3 regions of the Streptomyces sp. NPDC058195 genome follow, and region 1 is predicted to be linked to each of the others. Evidence: riboswitches for the same ligand, from Rfam matches in the RefSeq annotation. Region 1 holds a riboswitch; each other region holds the start of a gene.
What was found. Region 1 has a riboswitch for cobalamin ahead of cobN (cobaltochelatase subunit CobN). Riboswitches for the same ligand answer to the same signal wherever they lie in the genome.
Positions count from the first base shown of each region.

Region 2: linked by a shared signal. The riboswitch ahead of ACFVWY_RS29050 (ribonucleoside-diphosphate reductase subunit alpha) and the one ahead of cobN (cobaltochelatase subunit CobN) in region 1 are both predicted to bind cobalamin.
Region 3: linked by a shared signal. The riboswitch ahead of ACFVWY_RS15065 (cobalamin biosynthesis protein) and the one ahead of cobN (cobaltochelatase subunit CobN) in region 1 are both predicted to bind cobalamin.

Region 1 is NZ_JBHVVM010000006.1:196,138-198,397, forward strand. It holds gene ACFVWY_RS10415 (hypothetical protein) at 1-523, opposite strand, end outside; cobalamin riboswitch at 581-732, shown strand; gene cobN (cobaltochelatase subunit CobN) at 803-2,260, shown strand, end outside.
Region 2 is NZ_JBHVVM010000029.1:105,546-107,805, reverse strand. It holds gene mctP (monocarboxylate uptake permease MctP) at 1-420, shown strand, start outside; cobalamin riboswitch at 571-716, shown strand; gene ACFVWY_RS29050 (ribonucleoside-diphosphate reductase subunit alpha) at 857-2,260, shown strand, end outside.
Region 3 is NZ_JBHVVM010000010.1:66,907-69,166, reverse strand. It holds gene ACFVWY_RS15065 (cobalamin biosynthesis protein) at 1-948, opposite strand, end outside; cobalamin riboswitch at 1,087-1,217, opposite strand; gene ACFVWY_RS15060 (hypothetical protein) at 1,366-1,596, opposite strand; gene ACFVWY_RS15055 (anion permease) at 1,633-2,260, opposite strand, start outside.

The DNA of each region.
Region 1 (2,260 bases):
GCAGGGACACATCGCCGCCCAGCGCGTCCACATCGCCGCGGCCGTCGTCGAGTACGAACAGGAACCTGCCGGACAGTTCCGCCGCCCCGTCGTCCGCGCACAGCAGCGCGTCCAGTTCGGACAGCCAGGGCCCCACGTCCCGCACACCACGGCCGTCGAGCCCGCTGAGGGGCGAGGCCACGACATTGCGCACCCGCTCGTGGGGTGCGGAGGGCAGCAGCCCCGCCGCGCCCAGCCGTTCGGCCAGCTCGGCCCCGCAGTCCGGGCGCAGCCCGCGCAGTTGGACGTTGCCGCGCGAAGTGAGATGCACCTCACCATCGCCCAGGCTCTCCGCCGCCGATCCCAGGGCCGTGGCCCGTGTGTCCGTCAGCAGACCGCCGGGCACACGGACCCGGGCCAGCGCACCGTCGTCCGCCCGGTGCAGCCGCAGCGCACCGGGGCAGGCGTCACCACGGCCCCGGGAAGACGGAGCTCCCGACGAGGCGGGTGAAGAAATGGCAGGTGGGGGCATGGCGGCGAGCATACCGACCATACGGACGGATCCGAACGGATCCGCCTGCCCCCCCGAGGCCGACCGGCCCTTACTATGCCTAGTGACGGGCCATCCGGCACGTCGTCGCCACAGACGGCGACAAAGGGGAGGAAGTCCGGTGCGATTCCGGCACGGTCCCGCCACTGTGAGCCCGGCCACGGCCGGGTGAGTCAGGAACTCCCCTCACCGGACCCCCGGCCCTCTTCGGGCAGGGGTGCTCCATCCGACACCGCCCGGGGCGTGGACACCCCGAGGAAGGCCCGACGCCGCATGATCCTGCTCCTGTCGACGTCCGACACCGACCTGCTCAGCGCCCGCGCCTCGGACGGCCCGGTTCCCTACCGCTACGCCAACCCCTCCCGCCTTCCGCTCCAGGACCTCCCCGGACTCCTGGACGGCGCCGAACTGGTCGTGGTCCGCCTCCTCGGCGGCGTGCGGGCCTGGCAGGAAGGGCTCGACCAGGTGCTCGCCACCGGCCGCCCGGTCGTCGTGCTCACCGGCGAACAGGCCCCCGACGCCCAGCTGATGGCCGCTTCCACCGTCCCCGTCGGCATCGCCGCCGAGGCACACGCCTATCTGGCCCACGGCGGGCCCGCCAACCTGGACCAGCTCGCCCGCTTCCTCTCCGACACCGTGCTGCTCACCGGGCACGGATTCGAGCCGCCCGCCCCGGCCCCCTCCTGGGGCCCGCTGGAGCGCACCGCCCACCGCACCGACGGCCCCGTGGTCGCCGTGCTCTACTACCGCGCCCATCACATGAGCGGCAACACCGCCTTCGTCGAGGCGCTGTGCCGGGCCGTCGAGGAGGCGGGCGCCCGGCCGCTGCCGCTGTACGTCGCCTCGTTGCGCAGCCCCGAACCCGAGCTCATCGAGGCGCTCGGCGCCGCCGACGCGATCGTGACGACCGTCCTCGCCGCGGGCGGCACCCGGCCGGCCGAGGCATCGGCGGGCGGCGACGACGAGTCCTGGGACGCGGGCGTCCTCAGCGGTCTCGACGTCCCCATCCTCCAGGCCCTCTGCCTCACCGGATCGCGCACCGACTGGGAGGACAACGACGAAGGCGTCTCCCCGCTCGACGCCGCCAGCCAGATCGCGGTGCCCGAGTTCGACGGCCGCCTGATCACCGTGCCCTTCTCCTTCAAGGAGATCGACGAGGACGGACTGCCCGCGTACGTCGCCGACACCGAACGCGCCGCCCGCGTCGCCGGGATCGCCGTGCGCCATGCCCGGCTGCGCCACATCCCGGCTGACGAGAAGCGGATCGCGCTGGTGCTGTCCGCGTACCCGACCAAGCACTCCCGGATCGGCAACGCCGTCGGGCTCGACACCCCCGCCAGCGCCGTCGCCCTGCTGCGCCGACTCCTGGACGCGGGCTACGACTTCGGTACGCAGGAGATCCCCGGCCTGGTGTCGGGCGACGGTGACGAGCTGATCCGCGCGCTGATCGAGGCGGGCGGCCACGACCAGGAGTGGCTCACCGAGGAGCAGCTGGCCCGCAACCCCGTCCGCATCCCGGCCGCCGACTACCGGCGCTGGTACGCGGTGCTCCCGGCCGAGCTGCGCGAGGCCGTCGAGGAGCACTGGGGCCCCGCCCCGGGCGAGATGTTCGTGGACCGGTCACGCAACCCGGACGGCGACATCGTGCTCGCCGCCCTGCGGTTCGGGAACCTGCTGATCCTCATCCAGCCGCCGCGCGGCTTCGGCGAGAACCCGATCGCGATCTACCAC
Region 2 (2,260 bases), on a different contig from region 1:
AAGACCGTCGCGATCAACTTCCAGCTGCTCGGCGGGATCTGGATCCTCCAGACGATGCCCGCCCTGGTCGGCGGCCTGTTCACCCGCTGGTTCCACCGCTGGGCGCTGCTCGCGGGCTGGGCGGTCGGCATGGTGTACGGGACGGTCGCCGCGTACGGCGTCGCGTCCCCGACCCAGAAGCACTTCGGCGGCTCGTCGGCGGAGATCCCCGGCATCGGCGAGATCGGCTACATCGGCCTCACCGCGTTCGTGCTGAACATGGTGGTGACGGTGGTGCTCACCGTCGTCCTGAACGCCCTGAAGGCACCCGCCGGTACGGACGAGACCTCACCGTCCGACTACACGGCCGACGCGGGCGACCCGGGCGTCCGGGCGGAGCTCCCGGCGGCCACCGCGGGGGCGCCCGGCGGCGGCCACTGACGGCCGCTCCCGCAGGCCCCGTACGGCCCGTTCCCGGGCCCAGGACGGCCCGTTCCCGCCCCTTCCCGAGGGGCTGGGGCGGGCCGTCCGCCGTTCCGGGAATGACCCGGACATGGGTCGGCCGACACAACATCTGGGGGCTGTCTCATCGAGCGGCCCCCACATGTATGCTCGTCCTCGCTGTCGTCGCAGGGGAATCCGGTGCGAATCCGGAACTGTCCCGCAACGGTGTATCCGGTGCGCTTTTGCGCACCCCCGAGTCAGTCCGATGACCTGCCGACAGCGCATCCGGCTCGACCGATCCGGATGCTCAGACGTCCGGGCCTCGCGGTTGGGCCGGTGGACGCCGCGCAGAGTACCGCCCCGGCCCGGGTGCGCCTTTGCGGGCTGCCCCGTTCCCCCGTCGGCCCCGAGCCGAGCGTGGGAGAGCATTCACGTGACCATCGCGCCAGCCGATCCGGCTTCCGTCGCCGCCCCCGCGGCCGTCGAGTCCGAGGCGGCCGCACAGGACGGTCCCGGAGCGGCGCTGCTGCGGACCCTGACCGCCCTCACCGCCGATCTGCCCGACACCGACCCCGGCCGGGTCGCCGCCGCCGCCCTGCGTGGCCGCAGCGCGCGGGCGGACGAGGCCGAGCTGCGTTCGCTGGCCACCGAGGCGGCGGCGGGCCTGATCTCCGAGGACCCCGCGTACTCCCGGCTGGGCGCCCGGCTGCTGACCCTCGCCATCGTGGACGAGGCGGCGGGCCAGGGCGCGGTCTCCTTCTCCGCCTCCCTCGCCGTGGGGCACCGCGAGGGCCTGATCGCGGACCGCACCGCCGCCTTCGTCACCCGGCACGCGGACGCGCTGGACGCACTGGTGGAGCGCTCGCTCGCCGACGGCGCGGACGACCGCTTCGGCTACTTCGGGCTGCGGACCCTGCACAGCCGTTATCTGCTGCGCCACCCGCACACCCGCCAGGTCATCGAGACCCCCCAGCACTTCATGCTGCGGGTGGCCTGTGGTCTCGCCGAGGACGAGTCGCAGCGCGCCCTGGACGAGGTGACCGCGCTGTACGGGCTGATGAGCCGGCTCGACTACCTGCCCTCCTCGCCCACCCTCTTCAACTCCGGCACCCGGCACCCGCAGATGTCCTCCTGCTATCTGCTGGACTCGCCGCTGGACGAGCTGGACTCGATCTACGACCGCTACCACCAGGTGGCCCGGCTCTCGAAGCACGCGGGCGGCATCGGCCTCTCGTACTCCCGCATCCGCTCCCGAGGCTCGCTGATCCGCGGCACCAACGGGCATTCCAACGGCATCGTGCCGTTCCTGAAGACGCTGGACGCCTCGGTCGCCGCGGTCAACCAGGGGGGCCGCCGCAAGGGCGCCGCCGCCGTCTACCTGGAGACCTGGCACGCGGACATCGAGGAGTTCCTGGAGCTGCGCGACAACACGGGCGAGGACCAGCGGCGCACGCACAACCTCAACCTGGCGCACTGGGTGCCGGACGAGTTCATGCGCCGGGTCGAGGCGGACGGCGCGTGGTCGCTGTTCTCACCGGTCGACGTCCCCGAGCTGGTCGATCTGTGGGGTGACCGGTTCGACGCCGCGTACCGGGCGGCGGAGGCCCGGGGGCTGGCCCGCAGGACGCTGCCGGCCCGCGAACTGTACGGCCGGATGATGCGCACCCTCGCCCAGACCGGTCAGGGCTGGATGACCTTCAAGGACGCCTCCAACCGGACCGCGAACCAGACCGCCGAGCCGGGCAGCGTCGTGCACTCCTCGAACCTGTGCACCGAGATCCTGGAGGTCACCGACGACGGCGAGACCGCCGTCTGCAACCTGGGCTCGGTCAACCTC
Region 3 (2,260 bases), on a different contig from region 1:
GATCCGTCGTACGGCGCAGGCCGCGCCGAGCCGTCCCGCCACGCACACGCCGAGAGCCAGCGCGCTCACGCGACGCGACAGCCGCACCGCGCGTTCGATGTCCGCGCTCTCCACCGCGCGGCCGCTCTCCCCGTTGAGTACCGCACGGTGCTCCACCCGGCCCCCGTACGCGAGAGTCCCGCCCAGCCGTACGCCGAGCGCCCCCGCGAACGCGGCCTCCACCGGGCCCGCGTTGGGGCTCGGGTGCTGGGCCGCGTCGGCCCGCCAGGCGTGGAGCGCGCCCCTCGGGCGCCCCCCGGCGGCCACCGCGAGCAGGGCGGTGAGCCGGGCGCCGGGCCAGCCCGCGAGGTCGTCGAGGCGGGCCGAGGCCCAGCCGTAGCGGCGCAGGCGCGGCGATGTGTGGCCGACCATGGCGTCGAGGGTGTTGACCGCCCGGAAACCGGCCAGCCCGGGAACCCCGGCCAGCGCGCCCCACACCAGGGCGCCGACCACGGCGTCCGAGGTGTTCTCCGCCACGGACTCCACGACGGCGCGGGCGATCTGCGGCCCGTCCAGGGCCTCCGGATCGCGCCCGCACAGATGGGGCAGCCGTTCACGGGCCAGGGCGAGGTCACCGGCGTCCAGGGCGCCGCCGATGGCCCGCGCCTCCCGGCCCAGGGACGTACCGCCGACGACGGACCAGGTGGCGGCGGCGGTCAGCGCCACGGAGGCGGCGGGACTGCGGCGTACCGCGCGGGCGGCCAGCGCGGCACCGCCAGCGGCGGCTCCGGCGCAGACCAGGGTGTGCAGCGCGCCCCAGCCGCGGTGGTCGTGCCACAGGCGGCGCTCGACGCCCGCCGCGGCCCGCCCGAAGGCGGCGACCGGATGGCCCCTGCGGGGGTCACCGAGCAGCAGGTCGCCGATCAGACCGGCGGTGGCGCCGTACGCGAAGATGCGGTCGGCTCGCACGGCTCAGCCGGCCGTCGCGCCGCGGAGGGTTCTCGTACGACAGGACCTGGGGCCTGGGACAGCGGGCACACGGCGGCCGGGCATGGCGATATGTCCTCACTCAGGGTCCGCGCCCTGGTTCGACGTGACGGGCGACGAGAGTCTCCTGGCTCCCGGATCCGCGGGCCCCCGGCCTTCCAGCCCGCTCGCGCGCGCCGTGACGTCCGGTGTGGGGGACCGCTCCCCGGTGACAGTGGCGGGACCGCGCCGGATTCGCACCGGCTTCCTCTGCTGTCGCCGTAATTGGCTCCGGCAGTCCACCACGCCCCGCGAAGGCCCGTCAACCTACCGTTGACCTGCGGCGGCGCAGTGTGCTGATACCCACATCGGGCCGGACACCCGGGGTGTCCGGCCCGATCGGGGCGTACGCGGTGCGGTTCAGGCGACGATCAGATAGATGCCGTACCCGACGGCCGCCGCGCACAGCGCGAAGCAGGCGTACGCACCGGCGCGGGCCAGCAGCAGCGAGCCGCCGGAGCCGCCCTGTGCCGCGGGTTCGGCCTGCTTGGAGAGGCCGACGATGCCCAGGGTGAAGAGGCCCACCAGCGCGACGGTGACCACGAGGGAGACGCCGAACACGGAACCGAGGGCTGCCCAGTCGATTTTCATGCTGAATCCTTAGACGGTCGGGATCGGGGCGACCGGTCAGACGGTGGCGGGCTGCGCCGGGTCCTGGGGGGTGACGGACGCGGCGGGGACGGCGGCCATGACGGTCGCGGCCGAAACCTGGGCCGCGGTGGGCGGCGGGCTGACGGCGGCGATGGCCGTGGTGACGACGCCCGCGGGCTCGGCCGGGGCGACATCGTCGTGGCCGACCGGCTTGCGACGGGAGAGCAGCCAGATCGAGCCGGAGCCCAGGACCAGCAGCGCCGCGACGACGATCACTCCCCAGGTGCCCTGCTTGGTGAGCAGCTCCGCGCCCGCCCCGACCAGACCGGCGGCCGGCAGGGTCAGGCCCCAGGCCACGAACATCCGGGTGGCGGTGGACCAGCGGACCACACCGCCCTGACGGCCGAGGCCCGCGCCCATCACGGCGCCGGAGCAGGACTGGGTGGTGGAGAGCGAGAAGCCGAGGTGCGAGGAGGCCAGGATGACCGTGGCGGCGCTGGTCTGAGCGGCGAAGCCCTGCGGCGGCCTGAGGTCGGTGAGGCCGCTGCCCATGGTGCGGATGATGCGCCAGCCGCCCAGGTAGGTGCCGAGCGCGATGGCCAGACCCGCGGACACGATCACCCAGACCGGCGGGTTGGACCCGGGGCTCAGGACCCCGCCGGTG